Regions from separate parts of the Lysinibacillus sp. FW301-JW8 genome, predicted to be linked through region 2. Evidence: predicted binding sites of a transcription regulator. Region 2 holds the regulator's gene; the other holds the start of a gene.
The links. The regulator LexA, encoded in region 2, represses DNA repair genes until DNA is damaged. The targets are predictions, from matches to a motif close to CGAACATATGTTCG.

Region 1 (9,972 bases), on a different contig from region 2:
AGCCCTGGAATACCACAACCATTACGAGATTTAATGCTGCAGAATAATGTAACTGAGCAAGAAATACAGGTTGTGGTAAATCAAAAAGGTTACTACCCACAAGATACGCCAATTACAAACTATGATCCTAGCTTTGTTGAGGGCGTACTAGTAGGAGCGTGGCAACAAGTCTATGGAATGATTGTGGAGTTTAGAGAAAGTCTACCATTCTATTAAAAACATGATACACAGGAGGTATTTTAAATGAATCAAGAAAGAGAATTAGGCTGGGATGATGAGATTGAAAAGGATGGTAGTGACTATATATTACTACCGGAAGGTGATTACGATTTTACTGTTGCAAAATTTGAACGTGGACGATTCCAAGGTAGTGCAAAGATGCCAGCTTGTAATCAAGCGAAATTAGAGTTAACCGTGCATTCACCTGAACATGGCAATGTAGTAATCTTCCATAACTTATTGTTGCATACCAAAACCGAAGGCTTACTATCTAACTTTTTTGCAGGAATTGGTCAAAAGAGAAAAGGTGAAAAATTACGCATGAATTGGAATGCGGTGATTGGTGCTCGTGGTCGTTTGAAGCTAGAAATTAATAAATTTACAAAGAAAGACGGATCAGAAGGAACAAATAATCAGGTGGGAAAATTCTACTCTTATGAGGAAATTCAGGGTCAACAACCACCACAAACAAATTACCAACAGCCTGTGCCACAGCAACAATATCAACAACCTAATCAACAACCAAATTATCAGCAACAGCCAGCACAACAACAACCAACATATCAGCAACATCAGCCACCATTCCCAACATCGAATCCACCACAGGGTGGGGGCGGATTCACACCAGGACAGTTTTAGGAGGTAATTATGAAACTAAGAGACTACCAACAAGAAGCCCGTGAGTCCATTCAAAACGAGTGGGAGAACGGTGTGAAAAAAACGTTATTGGTGTTACCTACTGGGTGTGGCAAAACAATCGTATTTTCGAAAGTTATTGAAGATCGAGTAAAAAAGAGCGAGCGTGTTCTCGTCCTTGCCCATAGGGGTGAATTACTTGAACAAGCTGCAGATAAATTAGAAAAATCAACAGGGTTGAAAACGGCTACTGAAAAGGCTGAACAAACTTCAATAGGTAGCTGGTTTAGGGTAGTTGTTGGAAGTGTTCAAACCATGATGCGACAAAGCCGATTAGAACGCTTTCCAATAGACTTTTTTGACACAATCATTATTGATGAAGCACACCATTGTATTTCAGATAGTTACCAACGTGTGTTGCAATATTTTGAACAGGCTTATGTATTAGGTGTAACGGCTACTCCTGACCGAGGCGATATGAAAAACCTTGGTTCATATTTTGAAAGTCTAGCTTATGAATACACGTTGCCAAAGGCGATAAAAAGTGGCTATCTTAGCCCTATTAAAGCTTTAACAATTCCGTTGAAATTAGATTTATCTTCTGTTAGTCAACAATCAGGGGACTTCAAACTTGGTGACTTGGGAAATGCGTTAGATCCTTACTTGGAATCCATAGCAGATGAAATGGTAAAAGTCGCAAGTAATAGAAAGATTGTCGTTTTTCTTCCACTTGTTGCTACCAGTCAGAAGTTTACAGAGATCTTGAATCAAAAAGGATTCCGAGCTGCAGAGGTTAATGGAGAGTCTAAAGACCGCGCGGAGATTTTGGAAGATTTTGAAAATGATAAATATAACGTGCTTTGTAATTCTATGTTACTCACTGAAGGTTGGGATTGTCCGTCGGTGGATTGTGTAGTAGTGCTAAGACCAACAAAGGTACGAAGTTTATACAGTCAGATGGTTGGGCGTGGTACCCGACTTCATCCAGGTAAAACTGAATTATTGTTACTAGACTTTTTATGGCATACAGAACGACATGAACTTTGTCATCCGGCCCATCTTATTGCTGCAAATGATGAAATTGCAAAAGCGATGACAAAGCAAATTGAAGAGGCTGGCATTCCATTAGATTTAGAAGTTGTGGAAAAACAAGCTACAGATGATGTCGTTGCGCAACGTGAAGAAGCATTGGCAAAACAATTAGCTGAAATGAAAAAACGTAAACGCTCACTTGTAGATCCACTGCAATTTGAAATGAGTATTCAAGCAGAAGATTTAGCCAGTTACGTGCCTGCCTTTGGTTGGGAGTCTGGTCCAGCTAGTGAACAACAAATTAAGAAACTTGAAAAGCTTGGCATCTTCCCTGACCAAATCGATAATGCAGGCAAAGCTAGCAAACTACTTGAACGATTGGACAAGCGCCGAGAGGAAGGGTTAACAACACCTAAGCAAATTCGATTCTTAGAAGGGCGTGGCTTTGAACACGTTGGTACATGGCCGTTTGAAAATGCTAAAAAGCTAATTGATCGTATAGCTGCTAATGGATGGAGAATTCCTGAAGGTATTGTACCAAGCGAATATCGTGGGGAATAGTTATGGATCATCCTAAGCATTAAAAATAAAAAAACTAAGGAGCTAAGTAATTATGAAAATCGAAATTAATGTTCAAAACGCACATTTAAAAGCAGAGGAAATTCAAGAAAACCATGTAACGAGCATTATTGAAGGTTTCTTTGGAGTGCTAGGAGTTGTAAAACAAGTTGAAAATAACAGTAGTCATTGCAAGAAGATTAATCCTTTAAAAAATTTAGGTGAAGCTCCAACTGGTTATGTTCCATTTCAAAATGTTAAAACTTCTGCGATTGCAGTTTCGACTAAAGCTAATAAAGAGGAAGAAAAGTCTCAACAAATATCAAAGGTGCTTCCAAAGATAAATGCTGAACGTTCTCTTTCTGCTCCAATTAGGGAAGTGGCAAAAATTAGTCTTGCTTCTGACAGTGAAGCACCTATCTTTGGTACCAAAGAGTTTGAAGATGGTCAAATCAAGTACCAGTGTAAGTATTGGTGTGATTGTGGACACACAGGCAAACGTTGGGTGAATGATAACGCTCAACATGTACATTGTCATGAATGTAATTCAAAACTTATTGTAGAGCCTGCAACACCTGATTTCCGAGAAGATGGCCTGCCTGTACAAGATAACTTTAATAATTTTTTCATCGCTCGAGAAGTAGAGGGTGTATAAAATGAGAAAAGTAATTTTTGACGTAACACCAGAAACTGTTCAAAAGGTAGCTGAACAGATTACAGAAAATAATCCTGATAGCGTGGCAGTTCTAGCACCAATGTCTGGTAATTGCTCTGTACATGCACCAAGTAAATCGGGTAAACACAAAGGTTATCATCGTATCAAATTAGAAGTTTGGATTCCAGAGGATGCGATAAAAGGTGAAAATGCATTACATGATTTTGGGTTAGTTACTTTACTACGTTTACCTAAATCGAGAGTGCAACCGCATTTAATTCGTGGTGATGATGAATAACGTACCCCACAAAGTCCTTCTGCCTGCTTGGATATTTGAGCAGGCGAAGGATAACGATGAACTCAGACGCTTGGTGCTGGATTACATGCGAAGATACCCAAACTATCAAGTTATCAATGTGAGTGGTAGTTTCGCAGTCTGTGAGAGGGAACAACGTCTTTTATAGGAGGATAACCATGGATTCATATAAAACAGAGTTTGCTTATAAAGTGCTACCAGCTGCTAAATTAGCTCATGATAGTGAAGGTGAAGATACAGGGGCTTTTATAAAAATAGCTTTAAATGTAACGAAAGAATTTGCAACAACAAAATACGATGAGGCTCATGTTAAATTAATACCATTTGTAGCTGAACAAGCAATGATAGAAGAATGTCATATACAACCTATTCCGATGGAGGAATATGAGGCAGAACATAGTGATGAATAACTAAAAATGCAGAAAGATTAAAGTCGGTAAATGAAAGTAGGTGATCCCCTTGGAAAATAAAATGGATTTAATCCCTTTACTGAAATTCGTTGATCCCTCCAGTCTAGACTATCAGGAATGGCTAAATGTCGGTATGGCCCTTAAACATGAGGGCTATACCGCAAGTGATTGGGATACTTGGAGCACTCAAGATGGTGGACGTTATCGACCAGGAGAATGCTTCAAAAAGTGGACTTCTTTCGAAGGTAGTGGGATAACAGGGGCAACAATCACACAGATGGCCAAGGAGAGAGGATGGCTGCCTAAATCTAGTGAAGAATCGCATGAGCTTGACTGGAATGATGAAATCAGTGTAGACGATTATAAAATTATCGATAAAAACTGGATTGAAGGACGAGAAATTCATGAGCCTACTATATGGAATCCAGTACGTGAGATTACTCGTTATTTAGAAGCATTGTTTCAGTCTACTGAGAATGTTGGCTATGTAACAGATACGTACCAAATAAATGATGAAAAATCAGGAGAAATCATTTATAAGCCAACAAGTGGTGCGTATGATCGTACAGCTGGGCAGTTAATTGAAGCATTGAATAAATGTGATGGAGATATAGGGTCTGTTCTTGGAGACTACAAAGAAGAAGCTGGCGCATGGATTCGCTTTAATCCACTTGATGGGAAAGGTGTAAAAAATGATAACGTATCGGATTATCGATATGCACTAGTCGAATCTGACAACATGGAAATTGAAAAGCAGAATGCTATTATGCGTGAGCTCGAGTTACCAATTGCAATTATGGTGCACAGTGGAAAACGTAGTATCCATTCAATTGTACGTATCGATGCTCCAAACTATGAGGAATATCGTAAGCGTGTTGATTACTTATATAACGTCTGTAAAAAGAATGGACTAAATATCGATAACCAGAATCGCAATCCATCACGGTTAAGTAGACTGCCAGGAATTGTCCGTAACGGCAAAAAGCAATTTATCATCGATACCAATATTGGTAAGACCGACTGGAATGAATGGCATGAATGGATTGAAGATTTGAATGATGATCTTCCTGATATGGAGAGTCTCGATGACTTTTTCGACAATCTACCAGAACTAGCGCCTTCTTTAATAGAAGGAGTCCTCAGACAAGGGCACAAAATGCTAATGGCAGGTCCCTCGAAGGCTGGGAAGTCCTTTGCATTGATTGAACTAGCCATCGGCATTGCTGAAGGGGCTAAATGGTTAGGTTGGCAATGTACCAAGGGGCATGTCTTATATGTCAACTTAGAGCTTGATAGAGCCAGTGCCTTACATCGATTTAAAGATGTATATAAATCATTAGGGCTACAGCCAAACAATATTAAAAATATCGACATTTGGAATCTACGTGGTAAGTCGGTACCGATGGACAAGTTAGCTCCTAAGTTAATCCGTAGAGCTCAAAAGAAGGGCTATATTGCTGTCATCATTGACCCGATTTACAAGGTATTAACAGGGGATGAAAACAGCGCGGACCAGATGGCTCACTTTACGAATCAATTCGATAAAATCGCTACAGAGTTAGGTTCAAGTGTTATTTATTGTCACCATCATTCTAAGGGTGGCCAAGGAAATAAGAAGTCCATGGACAGGGCTTCAGGTTCTGGCGTATTTGCTCGGGATCCGGACGCGTTAATTGATTTAGTGGAACTAGATTTAAGCGAAGATTTAATCAAACAACAGGAAGCCAAGGTAACAGCTGATATATATGCAAATGCAATAAAACAAACAAGCTTTGATTATTACGATCAGTACGTCAGCTTAGATGATGAGCAAAGCTTATCTCAAATGTACAATCATGCTAAACGTGCATTAAGCCCTGAAGTGGCAGCACAAGCTGAGACAGAAATAGCTAATGCAATGAAGATTATCTCAATGCGTTCAGCTTGGCGTGTTGAAGGTACGTTGCGTGAGTATCCAAAGTTTGAAGCCGTTAATATGTGGTTCCAGTATCCAGTACACAGAGTCGATGAGACAGGGATATTGAAGGATATAAAGCTTGATGATGGTAGTCGGCCAAGTTGGAAGAACAATTTTGACAAGAGGAAAAGTCCTGAAGAAGCCAAAAGAGAACGTAAAGAAGCTCTTGAATCTGCATTTGAAGCATGTGGAATTGATGAAAAAATTACTGTAAGTGCAATGGCTGAATATATGGGTATATCCGAAAAAACCGTTAGAAATAGGATAAAAGAGCATGGCGGTTTTTGGGTAACAAACGGAGATGTCGGAAGAAAGTAAAAGGGAAAATCTCGAACAATTTCACTTTCCTTGTGAAGGAAAAACTCGAAGGGAAACAGTTTCTCTTTTAAGGAAATTCTCGACTTTTTCCCTTCCTTAATTAAGGAAAATCTCGAATACTTTCCTTACTTTCTCTATGAGGGAAAAACTCGAAAAATACCGAGAATTTCCGAGGGAAGGGAAAGTGCTATATATATAAATATATAAAAATGGGTTTCCCTCCCGTAGGTCGTAGAGAAAAAAAGTGGTGGGCTTAAGCACAGCCCGCCACACCATTTTTCTCATTTTACGACAATGCAAAATTTCAAAAATAAAAGAGGGGGATGGAATTAAATGCCATACAAAAAGAGAAGTAAAAATTTAGAGGTAGCTAGAAAACTACCACCTTCATTTCACACGTTACCAGGTGAGAAGTTTGAGATGAAAAAAAGTGAAGTTATCAACTGGCTGATTGAGCAACCAGAGATTTTGAATTATCTGTGGAACAATATTAAAAATTCAGATGATGTTGAGTACAATGCTGCAACAGGGGTGTGGACAGGGGTTGAGTACAATGGTGACTGAATTTTTCATGTCCATGGTGCCGCCAACTACAACGCATCAACAAAAGCAAGTAACGATTCAAAATGGTAAGCCAGTATTTTATGAGCCGGCAGAGTTAAAGGCAGCGCGTGCTAAGTTAATGGCTTATTTGGGGCAACATGTGCCGAAGAGGAAATTCAAAGGACCATTAAGATTAACAGCAAAATGGTGTTTCCCGTTGGTAAGGGGCAAAATAGACGGGCAATATAAAGATACTAAACCGGATAATGGAAACTCGAATAAATTACTTGAAGATTGCATGGAGGATTTGGGGTACTTTGAGAAAGGGGATGCACAGATTGCTAGTTTGATAGTTGAACACTTTTGGGCATCTATCCCTGGCATTTATATTCGAATCGAGGAGATTTGATGAACTATAAATCTTTTTATGCGGAAGTAGCAGAGTGGATCATGCAAGTGAATCAGGTAGCTGTGCAGCATGACATGGATAGTACCGAATTTTGGAATTGGGTTTCAAGGTCCATGGGGGAAATAGCGAACAAGTACAATAACAATAAATTAGTACAAAAACAAATGGTGATGCTTTTTTCATGGCTAGAAGATGTGTATGCTGAAACGAAAAAAAGAAAGTGAAGTGATGCATGTGAAGCAAAAATTAATCGAAGAAGTAACACAAATAGCAACCTTAAAAGCTATTGAAGTGTTTAACGCCCAGAAGGAAGACGAGCTTCAAAAGGAAAAAGATAAACGTCTGCACAATACAAAGTTGCTGCTGAGACATTATCAGGAGTTCAAGTTGTATACAGATAAAACCAGAGGACAAGAAGCAGCCTCTAAATTAACGACAGAAGATAAAAACGTTATGGCTACAATTACATTTGGAGATGGGGAAGAGATTATCAATTCCATTAAAGTAACGACTAAACGTACAGTAGCCATGGTTCAGTATATAGACAAAGCACTTGAAACGCTTGAATTCATGTATAGGCAAGAAAAGAATGAACGGGACTTTAATGTCTTGAAAAAGCGATACATGGAGGGCTGGACTATCCAAAAGCTGGCTGAGTTCTACTACATGCACGAGCGTAGTGTGTATAAGGTTCTTGATAGTGTAGCAGAAAGATTATCTGTGTTGCTGTTTGGTATTTACGGGGTTGACAAGTAGAGCAAAAATTAAGCAACACGGGGGCAATATAGCCGTGTTAATATGTTAGTATCGACAATTTATGAAAAGCACTGATCTCCCCTTGATCGGTGCTTTTTTTCAGTTTACTTAAAAATAAAGTTGTGTTAAAATAAGAACGTAAGTTCGTATGTTGCATTTCCTTTATTTTCACTTGGATTATCTAGTATAATTTTGTATAAAATTGTCGATAATTTAGGGGGATTTACATGGTAAAAAAGTATGTTAGATTTAATTATTTTTCAATTAACCTAGTGCCAGAAACTATGCCAGCAGGTATGGCTAATAGAAATATAGGCTCAGCTTGGGACATGACAGATTTATTGGATTATTTGTCAATCAAGCGAAATCAGATGAATGGTGTCATAGATGTTGGCGAATATAAAGCTGAATTTGAAAGAGAGACCTTACTTTTCGATTCAAAAGCAAAAGTTTACTCTTTTCAATTAAGTAAATTACGTACAGTCAATATACCTGCAGTAAAAAAATTCGGATTACCAAAAGAGGATTTAAAGCTGAAAGACGATGAATATATAGGTGAATTTGTTACTATAGTATTTGATCCAACTTTTTGTACAGTAGCAGTCCAATCAAATAAATATAGTTTGAACTTAAAACAAATTGAAAAGTATCTAACGGAATTAAGAAAGATGTATAACAATTCTCAAAATAATACTGATAGAACGCCTTTACGAATCGAATTGCAACCAATTTTAGATATTAAAAGAGCTAATACAATTAAAAACGCTGCAATCTTTAGAAAAATAACAGTTAAAGGTACAGATGCCATGGCTGATGCACTTGCTCAACAGGGTATTATAACTGAAATATCCGAGGTTATTGGACGAGCTCAAGGTATAAATTTTGAGGTAACTATTTCGTTAGGTCATGCTCCTAAAAGTGAAAGCCTTGACCATGAAACTGTACAAGAAATAATTAATGGTTTCCATAAAATGGATGAAAAATCTAGACCAAAAGTTGAGATTACCGCACGGGAAGACGAAGAAGCAGCTTTGGAGTTAGTAAATTTAGCAGCACCAACTTTGTCAAATACAATTTCATTAGATGTTGAAGAAAGAAAAGGAATTGGACACGAGTATATCCATCAAGCTTTTATGGAGAAATATACAGTACCAAGAGGCAGAATTGCAGCAATAAATCGACCACTTGATTAATAAAATTAAGTAATTAAACTGGAGGTGTTAATTTTGATAGGCAGATTTTTTGAGAACATGAGCAAATGGTTTTGGGCTTTTTGGGAAAGAAAAACTTTTTGGACTAATCTTATGGTTTCTGTATTGCCTATCACTCTGTATTACTTTGGTTTTATGTCAAATATACGTGAAAATACAGGTAGTGTTGTAACATATGCTGTAGGTATTTTAACAGTTGATGGAGTTTTTTTAACTTTATTAGTTACGTTAAAAGCTAGTCCAGTTATGGAAAGATTGAAAAAGTACTTTTCTAATCTACATGATTATTTGTATGAAGAATTAAAGAAGCAGATTGCGTATTGTGTCTATTTTATGGTAATCAATTTAGCTATAGCTATAGTAGGACCAGTAGATAATATAATTATAAATGGTGTAGGGATTGTATTATGGTCGTATTTTATGGTTCACATCACTTTAGGATTTATATTTAATTTAAAGGTTGTTATGAATTTAGCTACTAAAGAAGTTGATACTAAGCAACGTATGAAGTAAAAAGGATAAAGACAAGACTACTTTGCTTGGAGATCCTTTGACTGCCACATCTAACCAAGTGTGGCTTTTTATTATGAGTAAATTTAGGAAGTATATATTTGATTATGCTGTAATATATAGTGTAATTTTGTATAAAATTGTCGATAATTTTCTTTTGTAAGAGTAAGTTTTTCCCTGTATAATTTTCCCTGTAAGTAATTGTTAAATTAAAAATTAATGATGAAGAGAGGGAGACTCATGACTTGTACAAAAGGTGAACAAGGACGCAACATGGGACAAACAAACAAAGAATTAAGAAAAGAAATACAAGAAGACATCATAGAAAAAATCAATAATATAAATGATATTAGAAGAACTGCAGATAGTATTTATACATCAGCTAATTTTCATTTAGATTCTAAACAATTACCTAATACGAAAAACTTCAAAGTGGAGATAC
Region 2 (9,972 bases):
TCTTTTTAGGACGTGTACTTTCACCGTTATCACCTTGGTGGGATAGTGCACTGGGTGCAGTCGTTGGCTTTGGCATATTATATAGTATTGCTGTGCTGTCAAAGGGAGGTATGGGTGGAGGAGATATTAAATTATTCTTTTTACTTGGGCTTGTATTGGGCACACTACATGCACTCTTAACATTATTTATAGCCGCTGTAATCGGGATGATTGTAGGCATTATAGTGCTAAGGATACGGCAGCAGGGCAGAAAGACGCCGATACCATTTGGTCCATCCATTGCAGCTGCGGCTATAGTTGTCTATTTTTATGGAGATGCCTTAATGAATTGGTATCTTGGGTTGTGGTAAGGAATAACTTACAATCTTGGAGGGGATAAAGTGAAGCCAGTAATTGGCATAACGGTCTTTGTGGAGGATGATTTGTCAGCAAGATTAAATGCTGCCTATAGCAATAGTATTATCGAAGCTGGGGGCATTCCGCTAATTATTCCTCTTGGCATAGAGGAGGATGTTGCACAAATTTTGTCGTTGACAGATGGATTATTGCTATCAGGAGGCTGTGATGTCCATCCATTTCTCTTTGATGCAGAGCCAGCACCTAAATTAGGGAAGGTACACCCTGAAAGAGATTCTGTAGAGCTTGCTTTAATCGAGGCAGCTTTTATTCGAAAGATGCCGATTTTTGGTATTTGTCGTGGTATTCAAATATTAAATGTTGCTCTTGGAGGCAATGTCTATCAGGATATGGAGAGCGAATATCATAGTAAAAAATTATTGAAGCATATGCAGCAGGCGGCTCGGGGCGTTGCTACTCACTATGTTACAGTTACACCTGATACATTATTAAACAGAATCACCAAAAAAGAGAAAATAGCGGTAAATTCCTTTCATCATCAAGCAGTTAATGTATTAGCTGAGAAATTAAAGGTTGCTGCCAAATCCAGTGATGGAATTGTAGAAGCAATTGTACACGAGGACCACCCATTTTGTTTAGCGGTACAGTGGCATCCAGAGGAGCAGGCGATGGCAGGAGATGAAGCATCAAAAAAAATATTTACTGCTTTTATAAAGGCAAGCCTGAAATTCAAAGTAGAGGCATAGTGCTTACAAGGAATCCATATTAAAGTGGATTCTTTTTTTTGTAAACCTCCTAAACAAAAGGAAGATGGCGAAAAATCTCCTTCGACATCTTCTTGCTTTAAAACAATGGGGGTATTTAATGTCCCCAATTACGCACAAACGCAGGAAGTAGGGGATGAGTAGGATTACAACGCTTTGCTGACGATAGCTCCAGCATTTCCTCTTCATTATCATCAGTCACCGAAATAAAAACAAAGATGCTTTCGTCAATAATGCCCTCCTGCTTCAATTCATACATCGTATCACTCATTGCTTGATGAAGCATTTCTTTATGTTCAACAAATTTTTCGTCTTTGATATGCAATATAATATCTAATAATTCACGACTTACCTTTTCGAGCATATTCGTTTCATCGTAATGTAAATATTCATCCTTTAAAAAGCGATAATCTTCGGGATCGTCCTCATAGTTCTGACCAATTTCAATAAGTGATTTTTCAGTTCCCATTGTTAAATAAAGGCTGCCGCAATCACCACCTGTCACTAGAACAGCCGCATAAATTTGTTCATCGTTTAAGGAGCTATACATTGTCGTATAAGCCTCTTGCACAGCCTGCTTGATTTTTTGTTTCAAATAGACGCACTCCCTATGTAAATTGTATTTTGTTCTATGTCTAAAATTAAGAAAAAGAGGTATATGCTCATCGGGGAACATATCATCCTCTTAAAATCATCCATTAATTTTATATTTTTTATTGTACACGACGATAAAGGCCTACAACTTGCCCTAAAATAGAAACTTGATCGACAATAATTGGCTCCATTGTGGAGTTTTCAGGCTGTAAACGGAAATGATTTTTTTCCTTAAAGAAACGCTTAACCGTTGCTTCATCCTCTTCTGTCATAGCCACGACAATATCCCCGTTATCTGCTGTTGATTTTTGCTTTACAATAACTAAATCCCCATCTAAAATACCAGCTTCAATCATGGATTCACCCATAATTTCTAGCATAAATAATTGATCCTCGCTTGTCCCATATGTATCTGGCAGCGGGAAATACTCTTCGATATTTTCAATAGCTGTAATTGGAGAACCTGCTGTAACCTTCCCTACAAGTGGAACGTGAATAACATTTTGCTTTTGGATAGAGTCTTCTGGCTCTAAAATTTCAATCGCACGTGGCTTCGTTGGGTCACGGCGGATAAAGCCCTTTTGCTCTAAACGAGCTAAATGTCCATGAACCGTTGAGCTTGAAGCAAGTCCAACTGCTTCACCAATTTCACGTACTGATGGCGGATACCCCTTTGCGCGTACTTCTTCTTTGATAAAGGCTAAAATGTCTTCTTGTCTTTTCGAAACTTTTTTCATGATTGCTCACCTCTTTTTTCTTTTATTTCTACTTATTAGATAGTATATCAGAATGCGAACACTTATGCAAACATAGGTTCGAAAAGTGTTTGACAAAAACATTCGTTCGCACTATTATAAGAACATACATTCCGAACAAACATTCTTGAAATGAGGTCATAACGATGAATTGGTTAAAGAAAAATCCGCATATCTCCATTTTATTAGGGGCTTGCCTACTATTTGCAGGATACCTTTACATAACAGATCCTGGTGAGGTGACTTACAAGGAAATACAAGTGGAACATGGTGATAACCTATGGTCGTTAGCAGAGCAATACCGTGGTAAAATGAGTAAGGAAGACTGGATTAACCTTGTAAAGGCAGAAAATGAATTACCAAATGTTCAAATTGTTGCTGGTAAATCATTAGTCATTCCAGTGGTGGGAAACCAAGCCAATCCCATAAACTCTATTGAAATAGCGAGAAATGAACCATGATAAATAAACAACAATCAGCCGTCATCTATTGCCGCGTGAGTACAGAAAAAGAGACACAAAGTTCCTCGCTGGAGCGCCAGCAGGAAGAATTAACGCATTATGCCAAGGTGCAGGGCTACAATATAAAGGGCATTTATTTAGATCAGCATAGTGGTTATGATGTGGAGCGAGATGGCTTACTTGAAATGCTTGATTTTATTAAAGAAGAGGAAATTAATGCGCTATTTGTCCAGGATGAAACACGCTTAGGACGTGGTAATGCCAGAATGGCGGTGCTGCATTTATTACAAAAAACAGAAACAGATGTTTTCTCCATGCGAGATGCAGGACCTGTACAATTAAATGAAATGGATACGATGCTGCTAGAAATATTAGCGATAGTAGAGGAATACCAGCGTAGAATCCATAATGCTAAAATACGGCGTGGTATGCGTCGAGCTGTTGAAAAGGGCTATAGACCTGAAAATAATCTATCGAATCGTGGAAATCCAAATGGACAGGAGCGTAAGGAAGTGCCGATTGAGGAAATCATTAAGCTTCGAAACAAGGGTTTTACGTTTGAGGAGATTGCCATGACACTTCGAGGCTTAGGCTTTGATGTTAGTAAGGCAACAGTACATCGAAGATATCGGGAGCATCAGAAGAAGTTGATAGGTGAATAAAGTAAGATCAGTGGGATTTTTGTCATCCCACTGATGAAATAGGAGAGTAAGATTAATACAAGCTTTCAATCACTATATTTTCGAGCAGTTTAAATTGATGTTATTGACTTATTCTGTCGTAAAACATAATGGGTTAAAATGTCTCTAACTCTACTATATTTATTTGCAAATTGTTAGAAGTGTACTTTCCCTTTGCTTGATTGAAACCAGCATATTGCTATACCCACTCCTCACCTAAAACAGCATAATAGTATTCATCCCACCATTCCTCACCATTTGGGATACATTTTTTAAAATATCCTTCACGTCTCATGCCGATTTTCTCCATAACCCGATAGGAGGCAATATTTTCTGGCTGACACGTTGCAATGATCCGATGCAGGTTCATTTCCTTGAATCCATAGTGCAGTACAGCTTTTGCTGCCTCAGAAGCATAGCCTTTGTTGTAGTAATTCGGATGAAAAACCCAACCAATTTCAAATGTATGGTCGCCAAAATATTGATGAAAAGCAATATGACCAATTATCAAATTTCCTTCTATTAAAACAACTGGAAAGTATTTTGCCTGTTCGCAACTATTGTCTGATACAAAATTCTTAGCCATATCCTCGTTAAAAACACCCTCTGGTATATACTTCATGACCTGACTATTTGACGTATATTCATAGACTGCCTGCCAATCGTCCTCCTTAAATTTTCGTATGCATAATCTATTTGTTTCTATCTTCAACGTCTTTTCCTCCATGTATGTAATTTTAAAGGCTCTACTATAGTTATACACATCTAACTCCTGAAAGTCATGTTATTAGTGGTATTTTTTACTAAAGTAAAAGGGTTGGTATAACTGCATTTTAAGGGAATACATGCTATACTTTGCATACCAAATACATTAAGATATGTACTGGAAAGGTGTGTAATTATGTTATCAAAGGAAAAAATTAAGCGAATCAATGAACTTTCTGCCAAAGCAAAGAATGGGACATTAACGGAGGCGGAAGCGAAGGAGCAGACAGCACTTCGTAAAGAGTATTTAGATACATTTAGAGCAACTATGCGAGATACCATTGAACATGTAAAAGTGGTAGATGTTGAAGGCAATGATGTAACACCAGAGAAGGTTAAACAAGCGAAAAAAAATAAATTTCTAAATTAATGTGACACATTTAGAATAATTACGCCTCAGTGTAATTTCGTCCAGATTTTGAATTGTGTTAGCACAATTCACTCCTTTCAAAATTCGTGACATTCGCTAGAGGCATTATCTTTATTCAGTTGACCTTATATGGTTTATGGCTGTGAAAATATTATAGTTTTTACTTTATAATGAGGCGGAATTTCTACTGAATAATGATAAAGTATGTTACAAAAGGTAAATAGTATAACAAAAGCATTGTTTTCTGTGACAATGTTGACTAAACTGTAAAAGAACAATATATAGGACGAGAAAGGATGTCACAACAAAATGACTCAACATGCGGATCAACTAGCGATTAATGCTATCCGAACATTGTCAATCGATGCAATTGAAAAAGCAAATTCAGGTCACCCAGGTTTACCGATGGGGGCAGCGCCAATGGCTTATACGCTTTGGACAAAACAACTTCACCATAATCCAGCTAATCCAAAATGGTTTAACCGTGATCGTTTTGTACTTTCTGCGGGTCATGGCTCGATGCTTCTGTACAGTCTACTTCATCTAGGTGGCTACGGCTTACCAATGGAGGAAATTCAAAACTTCCGTCAATGGGATTCATTAACTCCAGGACATCCTGAATATGGTCATACAGTTGGAGTAGAGGCAACAACAGGTCCTCTAGGTCAAGGTATTGCTATGACAGTAGGTATGGCAATGGCTGAGCGCCATTTAGCAGCTACTTACAATAAATCAGGTCATGACATTGTTGATCACTATACATTTGCACTTTGTGGCGATGGTGACTTAATGGAAGGTGTAGCGGCAGAAGCTATTTCTTTAGCGGGTCACTTAAAACTTGAAAAATTAATCGTACTTTACGATTCAAATGATATTTCTCTTGATGGTGATTTGGAAAAATCATTCTCAGAAAATGTTCAAAAGCGTTTCGAATCATATGGCTGGAACTATTTAAAAGTAGCAGATGGCACAGATGTTGAAGCCATTAACACAGCTATCGAGGAAGCTAAAAAATCAACTGGCAAACCAACATTGATTGAAGTAAAAACGGTGATTGGTTTCGGTTCCCCAAATAAATCTGGTAAAGCAGATTCACACGGTGCACCACTTGGTACAGATGAAGTCGTATTAACGAAAGCAGCCTATGAATGGGCACATGAGCAATTCCAAATCCCTGCTGAAGTATACGATACATTTAATGCTGCTGCTGAAGTTCAAGGAGCACAGTCTGAAGAAGCTTGGAATGCTAAATTTGCAGCCTATAAACAAGAATTCCCAGAGCTAGCTGCTCAATTTGAAAAAGCTATGAATGGGGAGTTACCGGAGGACTTTGCTTCTGAATTGCCAGTATATGAAGCAGGTAAATCTGTTGCAACACGCTCTTCTTCGGGTGATGCGATTAATGCCATTGCGAAGAAAACACCTTCATTCTTTGGTGGTTCTGCTGACCTTGCAGGCTCTAATAAAACAACGATGAAGGGTGCAGGCGATTTCTCTGCAGAAAATTATGCTGGTCGTAACATCTGGTTTGGTGTTCGTGAATTTGCAATGGGTGCTGCTATGAACGGTATGGCTCTTCATGGTGGATTAAATGTATTTGGTGGTACGTTCTTCGTATTCTCTGATTATGTTCGTCCAGCCGTTCGTCTTTCTGCATTAATGGGTCTACCTGTAACGTATGTATTTACTCATGACTCTATTGCAGTAGGGGAAGATGGTCCAACACATGAGCCAATCGAACATCTTGCATCATTACGTGCAATGCCAAACCTATCTGTTATTCGTCCAGCAGATGCAAATGAATCAGCAGTTGCTTGGGAGCTTGCGGTAGCATCAGAAAAAACACCAACTGTTTTAGTACTATCTCGTCAAAACTTGCCTGTACTTAATGCATCTATTGATACGGTACGTGAAGGTGTTGCGAAGGGTGCTTATACAGTATCGCCAGCTTCAAAAGAAGTGGCAGATGCGATTTTAATTGCAACTGGCTCTGAGGTTTCACTTGCTGTGGAGGCACAAAAAGCATTAAAAGCAGAAGGTATAGATGCAGCAGTTGTATCAATGCCATCTATGGATCGCTTTGAAAAACAAGACGCAGCTTACAAAGAATCGGTTCTTCCAAAAGCTGTGACAAAACGTCTTGCAATTGAAATGGGTGCGTCATTCGGCTGGCATAAATATACTGGCTTTGAAGGTGACGTTCTTGCTATCGACAAGTTCGGCGCATCAGCACCAGGTGAATTAGTAATGGAGAAATATGGATTTACAGTAGAAAATGTTGTTGAGAAGGTAAAAGCTCTCTAATATATTGAGGTACCGCAATACTCAGAAGGTTAAAAGACCTCTGAGTGTTGTGGTATTTTTTCATGTTTGGAAGATTTTATGAGGGAAATCCAAATAGCTGCGCCATGAATACATAGAGTTGCAATAAATATGAAGAAGCTCTTTGCACTTCCTCCAATATTGAGCTCATCGGCTATAATACCACTAAACCAAAGCAGTTGACCTGAAATAAGGATGGAGAGTCCTGCAAACAGTAGACAAAACCAAGTAGGTACATTTTTAAAAAAGACAATCATCAACAATATCGCAGCGAAAAGCAATATGACCTCAAAAATAGGATCGAGTAAAGAAAACGAATGATTCGTAACAAATTGTTTATAAGTAAAATGTGTTTCCATAGAATTCCTCCTTATACTAAATAGTAACGATAATAGAAATAGAAGGTTCAATTTTTCTTAAAATATATACTGCTGTTTTCTTATTTATGTATAATTAGAGAAGATTTTGAAGAAGTGGGGTAGAGAAATGAGAGACTATAGTGTAGTATTATTTGATTTAGACGGTACCTTGTCTGATCCTAAAATCGGTATTACGAAATCTGTCCAATATTCCTTAGAAAAGATGGAGATTATTGAGGAGGATTTGGATAAGCTAGAGATATTTATTGGTCCACCATTGCAAGTATCTCTTGCTGAACAATATGGTATGGATGAGGCACAAATCCAACAAGCGATTGCTTATTATCGGGAGCGATTTTCGAAAAAGGGCATGTACGAAAATAAGCTCTATCCAGATGTTGTGTCCTTATTAGCAAATTTGAAGGAGCAAGGCTATCAATTAGCAGTGGCTACATCTAAGCCAACCATTTTTGCGGAACAAATTTTAAGCTATTTTAACATTGAGCTTTTCTTTGACCTTGTGGTCGGAAGTCATTTAGATGGCACACGATCCGCAAAAGGTGAAATTATCGAGTTTGTTCTAGAGAATTTTAATGAGGTTCCTCGTCATCAATTTATTATGATCGGGGATCGAAAATATGATATTGTTGGCGCACAAGAAAATCAAATTGATTCTATCGGTGTAACATACGGCTTCGGGTCATTGAAAGAACTACAGGATGCACAGGCAACGTATATAGTAAGCAGTGTCCCTGAGTTACAGGGATTTTTTGGTAAATAAAAAAACTGCATTGCTAAAAATGCAGTTTCGTGTTGTTAAAATACTATTATGTCAATGAAGTCAAAGTGACAATTAAAAAGTACAGTCCTTTTTCAAAACGAGAGGTTGATATCCACTACTTTCATGGCTGTATCCATCGTTTTTCTGGTTCTATCCACCACTTTTATAATTCTATCCACCATTCCAGCTCTGTTATCCATCAACTTGCTTTTTAAGAACTTTAAACGATATTTTGCTGCATCGTTACAGATAATTGCGTCTCTCGATTAATTACTTCTTCTTTGCCCAATTTAATGGAGCGAACAATTCCTCCGTTACGAGAGTCCTTATAATTAGCAACTTGCACAATAATTTCAATTTCACTAAGACCATTTACTTCAAAAGAAGTGGAATAAGGTATGTTTTTGGCAATGGTTGTATCCGCATTTTCTCCAATTTTGCCCGATTTCGATAGTTGTCTACCATTCACATATAATTCAGAAGAGCTCCGAACACTTGGTACTCTAATACTGTAGGTACTATTATCAGATGGATTAACAAGAATTTTTAAGCGATAAGAACCGTAACCATATGGTGTTACTTTCCCCTCCTGTAAAGAAGAATCCCACCCCTTTGGAACATGTATGTATGATAAATTATTTCGTGCCGCATCAATTGGCTGTTTTTCGTTAATTAACCACGTATAGGGAAAGAACTCCCATTCCCCATCTAATGTAATGGAATGATTATCGTTAAAATTCCATTCTCGCAAGTCGATTTGTCCTTTTACTGCATAGGGTTGGTTTGTGTTATTTAATAAATCCAACCATAAAATACGTGAGCCTGTTAAAAATAGTACAAATAAACTAACAATAAGAATAATTTTCTTTTTATTCATTTACATAAATGTCAAAAAGTCCTTGCACTTTCTATTTATAGCACAATTTCCTTAGGCCAATTGCACCTCCTTTGCACTATTATCCTATCATGCTCAGAGATACTTTTAAATCGAAATAGTTATAGCTATATAAAAAAGGATTTTCTTGACCATTTTGATTCTCAACACTATGAAACTGCATTGCTAAAAATGCAGTTTCATTTCTTTGAAGTTGAAATAGTGGAATGAACAATATTATTTTGCCAGCCCATTTTGGAAGGCGTAGACAACTGCCTGTGTGCGATCTTGGACATCAAGCTTTGCTAAAATATTGCTGACATGTGTTTTCACGGTTTTTAAGGCAATGTATAAGTCATCCGCAATTTCCTGATTGGCCTTACCTTTAGCCATTAACAGCAGCACTTCCATCTCACGGTCTGTTAATTGCTCATAGAGTGGGGTGTTATTGCCATGGCGCATACGATGCATCATTTTTGATGTCACCTCTGGCTCTAACACCGTTTCGCCACCCATTGTTTTGCGAATAGCATCTGCAATCTGCTTAGCATTTGATGTTTTTAAAATATAGCTGACTGCGCCTGCCTCTAGTGCAGGATAGACTTTGTCGTCATCTAAAAAGCTTGTGACCATCATTATTTTTGCCTCTGGCCATGCGGTTAAAATTTCAGCTGTTGCTTCAGCCCCTGTCATAATTGGCATAACATTGTCCATTAAAATAATATCGGGACGAAGGGCAAGGGCACGTTCGATCGCCACTTTGCCATTTTCAGCTTCACCTACAACCGTAATATCTGGCTGTGCTGACAAGTAGGCAGAAACACCGATGCGTACCATTTCGTGGTCATCCACTATTAACACTTGAATCATTTACTTCGACCTCCTTTTGC

Region 1: the regulator LexA is predicted to act here: its motif matches at 7,943-7,956, upstream of AC3WOM_RS03620 (DUF6731 family protein).

Annotation. Positions count from the first base shown of each region.
Region 1 is NZ_JBYTBB010000005.1:86,259-96,230, reverse strand. Features, by position in the region: gene AC3WOM_RS03675 (ATP-binding protein) at 1-216, shown strand, start outside; gene AC3WOM_RS03670 (hypothetical protein) at 244-858, shown strand; gene AC3WOM_RS03665 (DEAD/DEAH box helicase) at 868-2,448, shown strand; gene AC3WOM_RS03660 (hypothetical protein) at 2,501-3,100, shown strand; gene AC3WOM_RS03655 (hypothetical protein) at 3,102-3,398, shown strand; gene AC3WOM_RS03650 (hypothetical protein) at 3,575-3,826, shown strand; gene AC3WOM_RS03645 (AAA family ATPase) at 3,867-6,101, shown strand; gene AC3WOM_RS03640 (hypothetical protein) at 6,435-6,665, shown strand; gene AC3WOM_RS03635 (RusA family crossover junction endodeoxyribonuclease) at 6,655-7,053, shown strand; gene AC3WOM_RS03630 (hypothetical protein) at 7,053-7,277, shown strand; gene AC3WOM_RS03625 (hypothetical protein) at 7,252-7,809, shown strand; gene AC3WOM_RS03620 (DUF6731 family protein) at 8,037-9,002, shown strand; gene AC3WOM_RS03615 (hypothetical protein) at 9,036-9,533, shown strand; gene AC3WOM_RS03610 (hypothetical protein) at 9,771-9,972, shown strand, end outside.
Region 2 is NZ_JBYTBB010000015.1:50,784-60,755, reverse strand. Features, by position in the region: gene AC3WOM_RS08605 (prepilin peptidase) at 1-350, shown strand, start outside; gene AC3WOM_RS08600 (gamma-glutamyl-gamma-aminobutyrate hydrolase family protein) at 381-1,103, shown strand; gene AC3WOM_RS08595 (DUF4303 domain-containing protein) at 1,219-1,716, opposite strand; gene lexA (transcriptional repressor LexA) at 1,835-2,452, opposite strand; gene yneA (cell division suppressor protein YneA) at 2,617-2,931, shown strand; gene AC3WOM_RS08580 (YneB family resolvase-like protein) at 2,928-3,593, shown strand; gene AC3WOM_RS08575 (GNAT family N-acetyltransferase) at 3,811-4,323, opposite strand; gene AC3WOM_RS08570 (DUF896 domain-containing protein) at 4,513-4,746, shown strand; gene tkt (transketolase) at 5,056-7,050, shown strand; gene AC3WOM_RS08560 (hypothetical protein) at 7,080-7,427, opposite strand; gene AC3WOM_RS08555 (HAD family hydrolase) at 7,555-8,208, shown strand; gene AC3WOM_RS08550 (hypothetical protein) at 8,429-9,085, opposite strand; gene AC3WOM_RS08545 (response regulator transcription factor) at 9,320-9,952, opposite strand; gene AC3WOM_RS08540 (sensor histidine kinase) at 9,927-9,972, opposite strand, start outside.